4 regions of the Rhizobium sp. S163 genome follow, and region 2 is predicted to be linked to each of the others. Evidence: predicted binding sites of a transcription regulator. Region 2 holds the regulator's gene; each other region holds the start of a gene.

Region 1 (3,506 bases), on a different contig from region 2:
AAAGGCGCCGGAAAACCGACGCCTTTTCTTATCCGTAGACCTGATCGCTCAGGCCAAAGCCTTTAGCGCGGGCAACGTGCTTCGTAGCGGCGGCCGTAGCGGTCGCGGTAGACGCAGTAGCCGCGGCGTTCGACCGACTGGCCGATGAGCGCGCCGGCGAGACCACCGGCAACGGCGCCGACCGCCGCGCCACCCCAGCTGTGGCTGACCGCGCCGCCGATGACAGCGCCGGTGCCGGCGCCGATCGCGGTGCCTTGTTCCGTGGCCGTGCAGGATGCGAGCGCGCCGACCAGGGCGCCGATGAGTACAATCTTCTTCATCATGATGACATTTCTCCCAGGTTTTTCGGGCGCTTAGATACGGCCCATGAGTACAAGAATGATAATAATGACGAGAACTAGGCCCAAACCGCCAGAAGGTCCATAGCCCCAGCTGCGACTATAGCCCCAATTCGGCAGAGCTCCGAGCAAAAGCAGAATAAGGATAATGAGTAGTATGGTTCCAAGCATATCCCGTGACCTCAGCGCATTTCGAGTTTGAATGAGCGAGAAACACGTAAGCCGGCTTTTGGTTCCGCCGATTTTTTCCAACAGGACAATATTTTTCAGCAGGCAAGCCGACGTCATCTGGCATCCTCGCGTCGACGCTGCCGAGGCGCGGCGCCAAAGGCGCATTTGCGCCTATGGTTAAAATTTCCATAAAACACAATAGGTTGTCGTGAACAAACCGGGAAGCCGGCAAAGTCGCTGATTCGTCTTCCCTTTGTTCCGGATTTGATCGAGCCCGCTTCGAAACGGATTTTTTACATTTCGGGCGGAACCGAAGTCACCGCTACACGCCCCTTCCTTATCCGCCGAACAAAAAAGCCTGTACACGCCAAGCGAGAATCATCCGATTCAGCATCTGGTGGGAAAAAGTGATTCAAAATCAATACTTAGCAGTGAACAAACCCTGAATCATCGGGAGTCAGCGATTCGTCTCCGATTCGTTCTACTGCTGTTCCGAATCGTTATGCGAGCATTCCACAAGCTATTCGCGAGAGCTAAAATCCGCCGGTGAAATTGAAATCAGCCCTTGCGTTTGCGCCAACGGCTGTCCATTTGTTTGTCTGCTTCGGATCAGGAGCTTGGTTTTACCCCCGGGGCACCCCCGCCCCGTCTGCAGGACAAAGACACTGACATCGCAGCCGATGATACTGAGTGGGCGCGGCGTGACCGCGGTGCTCGGTCCAACCAATACAGGCAAGACCCATTATGCCATCGAGCGGATGGTTGCCCACGGTACCGGCATCATCGGCCTGCCGCTGCGCCTGCTCGCGCGCGAGGTCTATACCCGTGTCTGCGAAAAGGTTGGTGTCCACAACGTAGCCCTGGTGACCGGCGAGGAGAAGATCTCGCCGCCGAATGCACGCTACTCCGTCTGCACCGTCGAAGCGATGCCGCGCGAAACCAAGGCCGCCTTCGTCGCCATCGACGAAGTGCAGCTCGCCGGCGATCTCGAGCGCGGCCACATCTTCACCGACCGCATCCTGCATCTGCGCGGTCGCGACGAAACGCTACTGCTCGGCGCAGGCACCATGCGGCCGATCCTCCAGCATCTGCTTCCCGGCATCACCGTCGTCGAGCGTCCGCGCCTGTCGCACCTGCTTTACGCCGGCCAGAAGAAGATTACCCGCCTGCCGCAGCGCTCCGCCATCGTCGCCTTTTCGGCCGATGAGGTCTATGCGATCGCCGAGCTCATCCGCCGCCAGCGCGGCGGCGCGGCCGTCGTTCTCGGCGCGCTGAGCCCCCGCACCCGCAATGCCCAGGTCGCGCTCTACCAGGCAGGCGACGTCGAATATCTGGTGGCGACGGACGCGATCGGCATGGGGCTCAACCTCGATGTCGACCATGTCGCCTTCGCCCAGGACCGAAAGTTCGACGGCTACCAGTTCCGCAATCTCAATCCCGCCGAGCTTGCCCAGATCGCCGGACGCGCCGGACGCCATCTGCGCGACGGTACATTCGGTGTGACGGGCCATGTCGATCCGTTCGACGAGGAGCTGGTCGGCCGCATCGAGGGCCACCACTTTGACAACGTCAAGGTGCTGCAGTGGCGCACCACGGACCTCGATTTCAAGTCGATCCAGACGCTTCGCGCCAGCCTTGAAACCGGGCCACGCGTGCCCGGCCTGACGCGCGCGCTGCCGGCTGTCGACCAGCAGGCGCTGGAGCAGCTGTCGCGCTATCCCGAGATCCGCGATCTGGCGGATACCCCTGCGAGGGTCGAAAAGCTATGGGAGGCCTGCGCGCTGCCGGATTATCGGCGCATTACGCCGGCCCAGCACGCCGATCTGATCGCGACCCTCTTTTCCGATCTCGTGCGCTATGGCACGGTAAATGAGAATTTCCTTGCCGAACAAGTGCACCGCGCAGATCGAACTGACGGTGAAATTGACACGCTTTCGGCGCGAATCGCGCAGATAAGGACGTGGACCTATGTATCGAATCGGCCCAGCTGGCTTGCCGATCCGACACACTGGCAGGAAAAGACGCGGGAAATCGAAGATCGATTGTCCGATGCGTTACATGAAAGGTTGACGAAACGCTTTGTTGATCGCAGGACATCTGTGCTCATGAAGCGCCTGAGAGAGAATGCGATGCTGGAAGCTGAAATCAGTGTAAATGGCGATGTCTTCGTAGAAGGACATCATGTAGGGCAGTTGTCGGGTTTCCGGTTCACGCCTGTATCGGGAGCGGATGGTCCGGACGCGAAGGCTGTCCAGGCTGCTTCGCAAAAGGCGCTTGCTTTGGAATTCGAAGCCCGCGCGGCGCGTATTCACGCGTCCGGCAACGGCGATCTGGCGATCGGTTCCGACGGCTCGATCCGTTGGCTCGGCGATCCCGTGGCACGTCTGGCGGGCACCGAGCACATCATGCGTCCGCGCCTGATCCTGCTTGCCGACGAACAGCTGACCGGCAATGCGCGCGACCACGTCGCCGCCCGCCTGGAACGCTTCGTCAATCACCACATCTCGACCGTGCTGAAGCCGCTCGACGATCTGTCGCGCGCTGAAGACCTGCAGGGCCTCGCTAAGGGTCTGGCGTTCCAGCTGGTGGAAAATCTCGGCGTGCTCTTCCGTCGCGACGTGACCGAAGAGGTCAAGTCGCTGGATCAGGACGCGCGCGCCTCGATGCGCCGTTACGGCGTTCGCTTCGGCGCCTACCACATCTTCGTTCCAGCGCTCCTGAAGCCGGCTCCGGCCGAGCTCATCACGCTGCTCTGGGCGCTGAAGAACGACGGTCTCGACAAGCCGGGTTACGGCGACCTCATTCCGGTTCTGGCCGCCGGCCGTACCTCTGTCGTCACCGATCCGAGCTATGAGCGCAATTTCTACAAGCTGGCGGGTTTCCGTTTCCTTGGAAAGCGCGCCGTTCGCGTCGATATCCTCGAGCGCCTGGCCGACATCATCCGTCCGCTGCTGCAGTGGAAGCCGGGTCAGCCGAACCGCCCAGAGGGTGCCTATG
Region 2 (3,506 bases):
TCGACAAGATGCCCAAAACGCCGTTCGCGTGCGTTTCCAACGCCTTGCGGTCGCTGGGCAGGGGGTTGACGCGCTGGCAGGCGAAGAGGAAGAAATCGGGCGCGCGTAGATCGGCCGCGAAAGCGAGGCGGAACGCGGCGGTCGCCTCGGAACCATCCGGCATCTTCATCTGCCGGGCGAACTCTAGCATGTCGCCGCCGCTCATGCTATCGGCAGTAAAGCGGGCGTGATCGCTATCGGCATCCGGCGTGCCGAAGACGATAGCCGACAAGCCGTCGTCGCCGCAGCGGAAGCGAAAGGCGCGGTCGCGAGCGGTGAAAACGTTGCCGTCTCCTATGGCCGCCTCGTAAGTCTCCAGACTGGCGACGCCGAGCGGCTCGAGATAGGTTTTGTCGGCGAAGAAGACGCAGGCATTCTCGGTGCCGAATGGGTGCCGCGCATCGACGGCGACGGTGAAACCGAGCTTGCCCAGGCGCTCGCGCGCCATCTCGATATTGACGACCGGCAGCACCACGTGGTCCAGAGGATGGGGGTCACGCATCAGCAAATCCTCCCGAAATCGGCAGAGATGTGCGCTGGCTTTCGCCACAATGCAAGAGGCGAGCGCGGTTAAATCGAATGAAGTGCAAAATCGCGACGATTCCGAGCCAAGTTTTACGAAAATTTAGGCACTTGCGGAACACATATGGAACATATAGTGTCCGTTCTGGCTTTGTTTCACGACTCTGGGGTTCATTTCGATGCTGACACGCAAGCAACAAGAACTGCTTCTGTTCATTCATGAGCGGATGAAAGAGTCGGGCGTTCCGCCATCCTTCGACGAAATGAAGGATGCACTCGATCTCGCATCAAAATCCGGCATTCACCGGCTGATCACGGCTCTGGAAGAGCGCGGCTTCATTCGCCGGCTGCCTAACCGGGCGCGCGCGCTTGAGGTCATCAAGCTGCCGGAGGCCTATAATCCGAGCCTGCAGCCGCGACGCGGCTTTTCGCCGAGCGTCATCGAGGGCAGCCTCGGCAAACCGCAGCCGGTGGCCGCAGCCCCTGCCCCGAAAGCCGCGCCAAGCGCCGACAACGGCAACTCGGCTTCCGTTCCCGTCATGGGCCGCATCGCTGCCGGTGTGCCGATCTCGGCGATCCAGAACAACACCCACGACATCACCGTCCCCGCCGACATGCTCGGCTCCGGCGAGCATTATGCGCTCGAGGTCAAGGGCGACTCGATGATCGAAGCCGGCATTTTCGACGGCGACACCGTCATCATCCGCAACGGCAACACCGCCAACCCCGGCGATATCGTCGTGGCGCTTGTCGACGATGAAGAGGCAACGCTGAAGCGTTTCCGCCGCAAGGGCGCGTCGATCGCGCTTGAGGCGGCCAACCCGGCTTATGAGACCCGCATTTTCGGGCCTGACCGCGTCAAGGTTCAGGGCAAGCTCGTCGGGCTTATTCGCCGGTATCACTGAGTGGTGACGGATCATCGCTGAAGCTGTCGTTGCGCCAGTCATAGGCGCGATGGCGCATCCAGGGGCGACCGAGACTTTCATAGGCTGCTTTGACGACGGGTGTCCCCTGCTCGTCGATGCGGATTTCAACGGCGCCCGATCGTCTGAGGGTTTCGCCGGTCAATAGCATTGCGCCGGAGCGGCATGTCGCCTGGCGGAGGCGCACCGGCGTGATGACGATATCGGCCACATCGCAGGCGGGACCGAGATAGGCGGCGTTTTCGAGCGTCGCGATGATGTAGCCGCTGTCGAGCGCTGTCACGCACCAGGCCGTTTTGAGGCATTGGAAGCCATTGTCGTTTGTGGAAGCCGCAGCAGCGCGCATCATGGCGCGGGCTTCGCGTTGTTGTTTCAACGTCAGTCTTGGCCTTGGCTCGCCCCTTCTCAGAATGGGCAAGGCCTCGCCGTCGAGCATCTCGGGCGGCTTGTGGTCTTCGATGGCGAGCGCGCGCTGCCATTGCCCGAAGATGAAGTCGGGCGGCCGTTCGCGGTTGCTGGCGAGGCTGTCGCTCTTGACTGATGCCACGAGGCTTCCATCCTCGGAGACAACCAGCTCTGGCGCCGGTGCGGCCGGGAGCAGGACGACGACAAGCGTTGCTAGCGCGGCAACCGCAGCGCCGATCCATCGCAGGCGTGTGCGCATCAGACCCCAGACGAGGAAGCCGAGGACGGCTAGCGCAAAATACCACTCCGGTATCCGCCCGATATCGACACTGCCGCCCCAGCCGGAAACCATCTTGGCGATATCGATCACCAGATCCAGCCCGAAGCCGGCGACGATCCATGGCGCCGCATCGAGGCCAAAGGGCGTCGCCAACATCGCGAGCATTCCGAAGGGCATGACGATGAAGGAGATGACGGGCATGGCGAGCAGGTTGGCGGGCAGGCCGTAGCCGCTCAGCCTGTGAAAATGCTCGATCGAAAACAGCGCCGTCGAGAAACCACCGATCATCGAGGTCAGCGCGATGCCGCCGAAGAAGCGGAACGTGGCCATAACCGGCTTAATTGCGGGGTGCGTCAGGAAGACGCTCTCTCGGTGCCGTCTCCTGGTCCAGACGGCAAAGCCTGCGACCAGCGCCAGCGTTGCGGCGTAGGACATCTGGAAGCTGGGGCCCAGCACCTCCGATGGCGACATCAGGATGATCAGCAGCGCCGAGAGCGCGATGTTGCGCAGGCTGATCGAGGGGCGATCGAACAGCACGGCGACCAGCATGATCGCCATCATGATGAAGGCGCGCTCGGCGGATACGGCAAAGCCTGAGATCATGTAATAGGCCGTCAACGCCAGAAGCGCGCTGCCGGCGGCGAGCTTCTTGGTCGGAAAGGCCTGCGCGAAACCGGGGAAGAGGCCGAAGAACAGGCGCAGCCCGACGAAGCAGATGCCTGCAGACAGCGCCATGTTGAGGCCCGAGATCGCCACGATATGCGCGAGGCCGGATTGGCGCAACGCCTCCGTCGTCTCGTTGGAGATGGCACGTCTCTCGTCGGTGACCAGCGAGGCGGCGAAGGCGCCGGTGTCGCCAGGCAGGATGCTGCGGATACGGTCGCCGATGCTGCTGCGCAAACCGTAGAGCCATTCCATGGCGCGATCGACGGCGGAGAGATCGATGGCATCCGCCTGCGAGGGGTTGGGCTGCGGAACGCCGTAGAAGAAGCCGTTGGCGCCAATGCCGTCGAAATAGGCAGAGAAGGCGAAATCGTTGAGTTCGGGCAACGCCGGTCCCGCCGGCGGCGTCAGGCGCACACGGCCGGTCAGCCAACCGCCGACCGCGACGGGCTCACCGGCACGCGCGACAAGTGAGACCTGCTGCGGCGGACGCTTGAGCGCAGGCTCATCAGTGCGTGTCACCCTGACGATATAGCGCCAGCGGCCGTTATCGTCGCCCTCCCGCCGTTCCACGCGGCCGGTCACAGTCGTTGTCACCGCCGTATCGAGAACGACGGTATCAGCGCGCCACGTCTCGAGTTGCGCCGCGAACATACCGAGGACGACAAGCAGGC
Region 3 (3,506 bases), 680 kb from region 2:
GCGAGCTCGATGACACGAATGCCTGTGAGCGGCGCTCTGTTAGGCTCAGTCTGCGTCATGTTCCTCCCACGATCAGATCAGGGTGCCCGCGTCTCCTCAGATGTATCGGATACGGGCTTGGATGCAAAGCGCCGCTCGCGCCAGATGATGTAGAAGCCGGAGCCCATGATAATGAAGATGCCGAGCCATTTCAGCGCATCCGGGAAATCGCCGAACACCAGCCAGGCGAAGGCGGTGGCGGAGACGATCTCGAAATACTGCAGCGGGGCGAGCGTCGAGGCGGGCGCCGAGCGATAGGCGTAAACGCCGAAGATGCCGGCGATCGCCGCGGAGACGCCGACGCCGAGAAGATAGAGCCAGGCGCGGGCGTCGGGCATGACGGGATCGAGCACGTCGGAGCCGCTGCCCTGGCCGAGATAGAGCAGGATGGCGCAGATCAGTAGGCCCCAGAGGCCCATGTGGAACTGCATGGCCCACGGGTCCTCACGCTGCGCCAGCGCCCGGTTCATCATGGCGGAGATGGCGATGCAGATCGCGCTGACGACGGGCAGCAGCGCGACGTATCCGACCTCCTGGAAGCTCGGCTGGATGATGAGGATTGCCCCGAAGAAGCCGACGCCGCAGGCGGTATAGCGGCGCCAGCCGATCTTTTCCTTGAGGAAGATGCTGCTCAGGATCGTCAGAATGATCGGCTCGACGAAGAAAATGGCGATGGCATCGGCAACCGCCATGTATTTCAGCGTGGTGACGAAGGAGATCATCGAGACGGTGATGATGGCGCCGCGGATGGCGTGGAAGAAGCTCTGTTTCCAGGTGATCTCGGTGAGGTTGTGACGCCAGAGCACGATGGGCAGCATGCAGAGCGCCTGCACGCCGAAGCGCGCCGCGGTGATCTGGGCGGATGGAACCGTGCTGATGGCAAGCTTGGAGAAGATGTCGATGATGGGCGACAGCAGCACCGAGACGAACATCAGGATCAGCCCCATCATCACTTCCGATGGGGTGTTGCTGGTGCCGGGTGCCGCGTTGCTGCTCATGACGGTATTCTCTGGTTTTGGTGTAGGGAGCGGGATCAGCCGCCCACGGAACGCGCGGTTGCCTGATCGCACCAATCGGCGAATGCCGATATGGCCGCGTCGGCGCCGATCTCGTTCAAGGTCTCGTGGCGCATGTCCTGATATATCTCAGTGCTAATACGGGAGAAGCCATGGGTTTTCAAATGGTTTGACAGCCAGAGAATGGCTTTTCCATTCTCCGTCGCCGGGTCCTGGCCGCCACCCACCAGGTGGATCGGCGTCTCGGTCGGCAGGCGGGCGAGATGTTCTTTCTGCGGCGCCCGGAAGGTGAGCTCGAAGAGGTCGAGCCAGAGCGAGACGGAGGCGCCGAAGCCGCAGAGCGGATCGGCCACATACTTGTCGACCTCTTCGGGATCGTGCGACAGCCAGTCGAAATCGGTGCGGCGGTTGGCGACCGATTTCGCCCAGGTGCCGAAGGTGAGCTTCGGCAGCAGGTCGCTCGGGACGTCGGAGCCTTTCAGCGCGCGCTCGATCAGGAGGATCGCCTGCGCGGCGCGGCCGGCCAAGCCCGGATTGAAGTTCGAGTTCCAGACGGCGACGGCGTCGAATTTTCGCGGGTAGGTGACGGCCGCGTTGAGCGCGATCAGCCCGCCCATGGAGTGGCCGAAGAGGATGATCGGCAGGCCCGGATGCTCGGTCGCCGCTTCGTCGCGCATCGCCTCGATATCGTCGACAACGTAGCTCGCGCCATTACGCCTTGCGAAGCGGCCGATCGGCGCGTCCGGCGCGGTGGTCTCGCCGTGGCCGCGATGGTCGTGGGCGTAGACGTGATAGCCGCGCGAAGCCATCGCTTGCGCAAAGCGCTGGTAGCGTTTCGAGTGCTCGGCTAGTCCATGGCTGATCAAGAGAATGCCGCGCTCAGTGCCTTCGGGCTGCTGATAGTGATAGGCCAGTGAAGCGCCCGCATGGTCGAGGCGCCGGGTTTCTGCAAACATGATTTCCTCCGTGGCGGGAGAAGACCAGAACAGCGGTCAAATGCAACAGGCGGGATAGGTTGTGCCGGAGATTTTCGTATCTGCCGTTTTGCCGCTTGCCTGCCGATGCATCGCGTGCTTTCATGTTCATGAATTGTTCTTTGTGGGGATGAGTATGGGCAATCTCGTTTTTCGCGTCATCGCATTGTTCCTGTTGTCGATCATGGCCGTCCCGGCTTTTGCGCAGGAGGGCGGCGGGCGCACGCGCTTCATTCTCGCTGCCAGCTGGCAGCCGGCCTTCTGCCAGACCAACCAGCGCAAGGCCGAATGCGCCAGTCAAGGCAGCGACCGCTACGACGCCAAGAACTTCTCGCTGCACGGGCTCTGGCCGATGCGCAAGGATTACTGCGGCGTTTCCGACGCTGATCGCTCCGCCGACAAGGGTGGCGATTGGAGGGACCTGCCGGAGGTAAAACTCTCGGCCGAGACGAAGGCATCGCTCGACAAGGTCATGCCTGGGACGCAATCGGCGCTCGAGCGGCATGAATGGACCAAGCACGGCACCTGCACCGGCATGAGCGCCGACGCCTACTTCGCCGATGCGGTGAGATTGATCGAGGACCTGAACGGATCCGCCGTCCAGGAACTGTTCGCCGCCAATATCGGCAAGTCACTGACTGGAGACGCGATCAAGGCGGCGTTCGACAGGAGCTTCGGCCCCGGCGCCGGCGACCGGGTAAAGATGAGCTGCCGCCGCGCCGGCAACAGCCGCGTGATCAGCGAACTGACGATCGGTCTCTCCGCCGATGCGACCAGCGGGAAGGGCAAGGATCTCGGTGATCTCATCCAGGGCGCGGGCCGGACATCCTTCGGCTGCAACGAGGGTGTCGTCGACGCAGCGGGTTTTTGAGGTCGTAGGACAATCTCAATTTTTGACGTCTATCGTCTCGGGCTGGCGGTGACCAACAGCTCGAGTGACGACGAATGTCCGACATAGTTGCATCTGAAAGCGATCAGACTGCTGCAGGAGAGATGCCGTTATGGCGCATGTTCCTGATCGTCTATGCGACCGCGCTCGCGATGGTGCTGTTCGATCTCGCTGATGGGATAAGGTTCGTCAGCGATATCGACGATCAGTTGCGCGAACTCCAGATCCGGCATCTGATGTCCCCGCAGGGGCACTGGTTCGATCTGTCGCTTCCCTTCATCTCGATGCCGGCGACCTACGTGTCGCCATGGTCACGGCTGGTCGATCTCCCTTATGTCGCGATCGCCTGGTTGCTGCAGCCTTTCATGCCGACCGCGCAGGCACTCTCCGTTGCCTTCCAGGTCTGGCCGCCGATGTTGCTTTCGCTCTGCTGCCTGCTGGTCGCGACGACTGCACGGCGCCTGCTTGCAGGGTTTTCGCTGACGGAGACGGCGCTCACGCTGTCGCTGATGCTCGCCACCGTTCTCATGAGCATGGGCGTGCTGGAGTTCACGCCGGGTCGTATCGATCACCATAACGTCCAGATCG
Region 4 (3,506 bases), on a different contig from region 2:
CCGGGATGCCGCCGGAGCGGGCACCGATGACGGGGACGCCCTGCGCGAAGGCTTCGATCACCACGCGGCCGAAAGGTTCGCGGAAGAGCGAGGGCACGACGAGAACGTCGATCTGAGGGAAGAAATCCTCAGGCTTGGTCCAGCCGAGGAACTTCGTATTCTCGCAGGGAAATTTCTGCGGCAGCGACTTCGAATAATCGCTCTTGGCACTGCCGGCGATGACGAAGCGGACGTTCTGGTCGTTGACCAGCCGGTGGGCGGCGCTGGCCAGCGTATCGAGGCCCTTCACCGGATCATGCACGCCGATGAAGCCGAAGCGCATCGGCCCTTCCGGCGCTTTGCGCGGTTCGCTGCGAGCAATCGGCGGAACGGCGCCGGGCACGCGTTGGGTGCTGGCATTGGGGAAATAATCATGCTCGGTGTGGCGGCCGATGATGAAATCGGTCTCGCCGACCACCGCATCGACATAGCGCGAGAAGAATTTCTTGCCGTAGGATGAGACCTGGCAGGAGGAACAGGCGCGCACGCAATTGTCGTCGCCACGCCGCATGCTGGCCTTCCAGCAGAGCAAAAAGGCGCTGCGCAGGATGTGGCAGACCGGCACGCCTGAACGCTTGGCGGCCGCCCAGGTGGCGACATTGATGTTTTCGATGCTGTCGGTCAGCACAATATCCGGCTTGAAACGGCGGATTTCGCGGCGCATCACCAGATAGGCGCGCGGATTGAAATTCTCCAGCGCATGCCAGATCAGCTTCTTCCAGCCCGGCCGCGGCAGGCGGTAATTCCAGTCGATATTCAGCGTCGTCAGGCGATGCACGGGCACGCCGTCATAGACCTCGTGCCTGTCCTCGCCCGAGACGTTGACGACTTCGAGGTCGTGGCCTGCGGCGATCAAGAGCTTGGCGACCATCATGGCCGAAATCGGGCCGCCGCCATCGATGAAGGGCGGAAAGGCCGCGCAGGCCATCAGGATACGCATGTACAGTCTCCCGGCATCGATCTCAAATGTTCTTCTTTTGTTCTTGCTTTCCTCAATTCACCTGCTACCATCCCTGCGTTCCCTGGATAGACAGAGGCGGGGCGGATGCTCCGGTGGTTGGTCATGCACGAACAGAACACGCAATCGTCCTTCGATTTCGCAAGCCGCACGATGCACCCGAAATCGTCAAGATTTGGCAAAGAAACCCTGTTTTTCGCGATCCTGCCGGATCCCGACGCGCGCCAGGCCTGCCTGGAGATACAAGCACGCCTGCAGAGGGAGCACGACGGGCTTCTCTCACCCATGGCGCCCGAGCGGCTGCACATTTCGCTCTACGGCGTCGCCAGCGCCGAGAAGATCAAGGACGAGATGATCTTCGCGGCTTGCCAGGCGGCGTCGGCGGTCGATGCCTGCCGCTTCGATCTCAGCTTCGACCATGTCGCGACATTCAGAACCGCGTCGCGCAACGCCATCGTCCTCTCAGGCAATGGCGGTCGGGAACTTCTGCGACAGCTGCATATCCAGATCGGTATCGAGATGCATGCGATCGGCTGCGACCCGCATGTGAAAGCCGATTTCCAGCCGCATGCGACGCTGTTTTATGCTGACGAGACGGTGGCAAAGACTGTGCTTGCCGCGCCTGTCATCATGCCCGCGCGGGAGTTCGTGCTCCTGCACAAGCGGCCGGGTGAGCCGGCTTACGAGCCTATCGCGAGTTGGCCGCTTCGCGAACGCGGCTGACCGCTTGCCTCATGTATCGGAACGCGCTTAAAGCTGCTGCAGCAATGACAGCAGCAGCGGAGACAAAGATGGATAGGTCCGAGATCATCATTTCAGGCGATACGGCGGGAATGGAGTGGCGGCTGCCGGTGCTGCGCTTCAAGGGTAGCGACCCGAAGGCGCCGAAGATCTATATCCAGGCGGCGCTGCATGCCAACGAGCTGCCGGGCACGGCGCTGGTGCATTTTCTCTGCGAAAAGCTGCGCGCGGCCGAAAGCGCCGGCGAGATCCTGAGCGATATCACGATCATCCCGCACGCCAATCCTGTTGGTGCGGCGCAATCGCATTTTGGCGAGCTGCAGGGCCGGTTCGATCTTGGGACGCGCACCAATTTCAACCGCGAGTTCCCGCTGATCTCGGTCAAGGATCGCGACGGGCTGGTGGCCGAGCTTGATCGCTACAACGCCGTCGACCGGCTGAAGCGGCAGCTGATGCATATGGCGCTCGAAGCCGACCTGGTGATCGACCTGCATTGCGACGATGAATCGCTGCAATATGCCTATATCGACGAGGCCTTCTGGCCGGAGGCGGCCGATCTCGCCGCAGCCCTCGACATGGAAGCGGTGCTCCTGTCGGATGGCGAAAGCTCGGCCTTCGAAGAGGCGGTCGGCTATGCCTGGAAGCACGAAACGCAGGAGAAGAAGACGCGGCTGCCGGGCAAGCTTTCGGTCACCGTCGAGCTTCGCGGCATGCGCGACGTCTATCCCGACATGGCGAAGAAGGATGCCGAGGGGCTGTTCAACTTCCTCGCCGCGCGCGGCGCCATCGCCCATCAGGTCACGCTTGCGCCCTTCGCCGGCCCTGCCGTGCCGCTCGACAATATCGAGATGATCCGCGCGCCTGAAGCCGGCACTGTCCTGTTCCATCGCAACATCGGCGAGGAGATCAAGGAAGGCGATCTCTTGGCGACCATCCTCACCCGGCCGGGTATGGCCGATGGCGCAATCGAAGTGCGCGCGCCGCAGGCCGGGCTGATCGTCACCCGCACCTCGTCGCGCCTGGTGCGCCGCCGCGCCGACCTGATGAAAATTGCCTGCGGGGCGGCCAGCAAGGTTGTGCGCAAGCCGGGCGCGCTGGAAAACTGAGCGTCCTCGCATTGGGGCTGCGAACCGATTGGGAAGAACCGAATGACCGTCACCATCTATGGCATCAAGAACTGCGACACGATGAAGAAGGCCCGCACCTGGCTGGAAGAGCACGACGTCGTCTATGATTTCCACGACTACAAGGCATCAGGCATCGACCGGGCGCATCTGGAGAAGTGGACGCAGGAAGCGGGCTGGGAAACGGTGCTCAACCGCGCCGGCACGACCTTCCGCAAGCTGCCGGATGACGCCCGCGAAAACCTCGATCGCGAGAAGGCGATCGCGCTGATGCTGGAGCAGCCGTCGATGATCAAGCGGCCGGTCGTCGAGGCCGACGGCAAGCTTCTGGTCGGCTTCAAGCCGGAGATCTATGGCGGGTTCTTCAAGGGCTGATCAAATGTCGAAGACGACGCGGGCAACGCAGGTTCTGGAAAAGGCCAAGGTGGCCTTCACCGTCCACACCTATGAGTACGATCCGAACGCCGAGCGCATCGGGCTGCAGGCCGCCGAAGCGATCGGCGAGGAGCCGCACCGCGTTTTGAAGACGCTGATGGCCGAGGTGGACGGCAAAGCTGTCTGCGTCGTCGTTCCCTCCGACCGCGAGGTCAGCATGAAAAAGCTCGCCGCCGCCTTCAAGGGCAAGTCGGCCAACATGATGAAGC

What was found. The regulator LexA, encoded in region 2, represses DNA repair genes until DNA is damaged. The targets are predictions, from matches to a motif close to TGTTCNNNNTGTGTTCNG.
Region 1: QTL96_RS30320 (helicase-related protein) is a predicted target of LexA. The motif match lies at 987-1,004, and genes of this name have one in related genera.
Region 3: QTL96_RS04340 (ribonuclease) is a predicted target of LexA. The motif match lies at 2,135-2,152, and genes of this name have one in related genera.
Region 4: QTL96_RS16650 (2'-5' RNA ligase family protein) is a predicted target of LexA. The motif match lies at 1,007-1,024, and genes of this name have one in related genera.

What each region holds. Positions count from the first base shown of each region.
Region 1 is NZ_JAUDSA010000038.1:279,139-282,644, forward strand. It holds gene QTL96_RS30310 (YMGG-like glycine zipper-containing protein) at 63-323, opposite strand; gene QTL96_RS30315 (DUF3309 family protein) at 354-509, opposite strand; gene QTL96_RS30320 (helicase-related protein) at 1,190-3,506, shown strand, end outside.
Region 2 is NZ_JAUDSA010000003.1:153,539-157,044, reverse strand. It holds gene QTL96_RS00870 (VOC family protein) at 1-541, opposite strand, end outside; gene lexA (transcriptional repressor LexA) at 741-1,466, shown strand; gene QTL96_RS00860 (ComEC/Rec2 family competence protein) at 1,447-3,506, opposite strand, start outside.
Region 3 is NZ_JAUDSA010000003.1:833,345-836,850, reverse strand. It holds gene QTL96_RS04355 (CaiB/BaiF CoA-transferase family protein) at 1-59, opposite strand, end outside; gene QTL96_RS04350 (DMT family transporter) at 78-1,037, opposite strand; gene QTL96_RS04345 (alpha/beta hydrolase) at 1,073-2,011, opposite strand; gene QTL96_RS04340 (ribonuclease) at 2,166-2,900, shown strand; gene QTL96_RS04335 (hypothetical protein) at 2,975-3,506, shown strand, end outside.
Region 4 is NZ_JAUDSA010000018.1:229,226-232,731, reverse strand. It holds gene QTL96_RS16655 (glycosyltransferase) at 1-979, opposite strand, end outside; gene QTL96_RS16650 (2'-5' RNA ligase family protein) at 1,103-1,720, shown strand; gene QTL96_RS16645 (succinylglutamate desuccinylase/aspartoacylase family protein) at 1,765-2,844, shown strand; gene QTL96_RS16640 (ArsC family reductase) at 2,887-3,237, shown strand; gene ybaK (Cys-tRNA(Pro) deacylase) at 3,242-3,506, shown strand, end outside.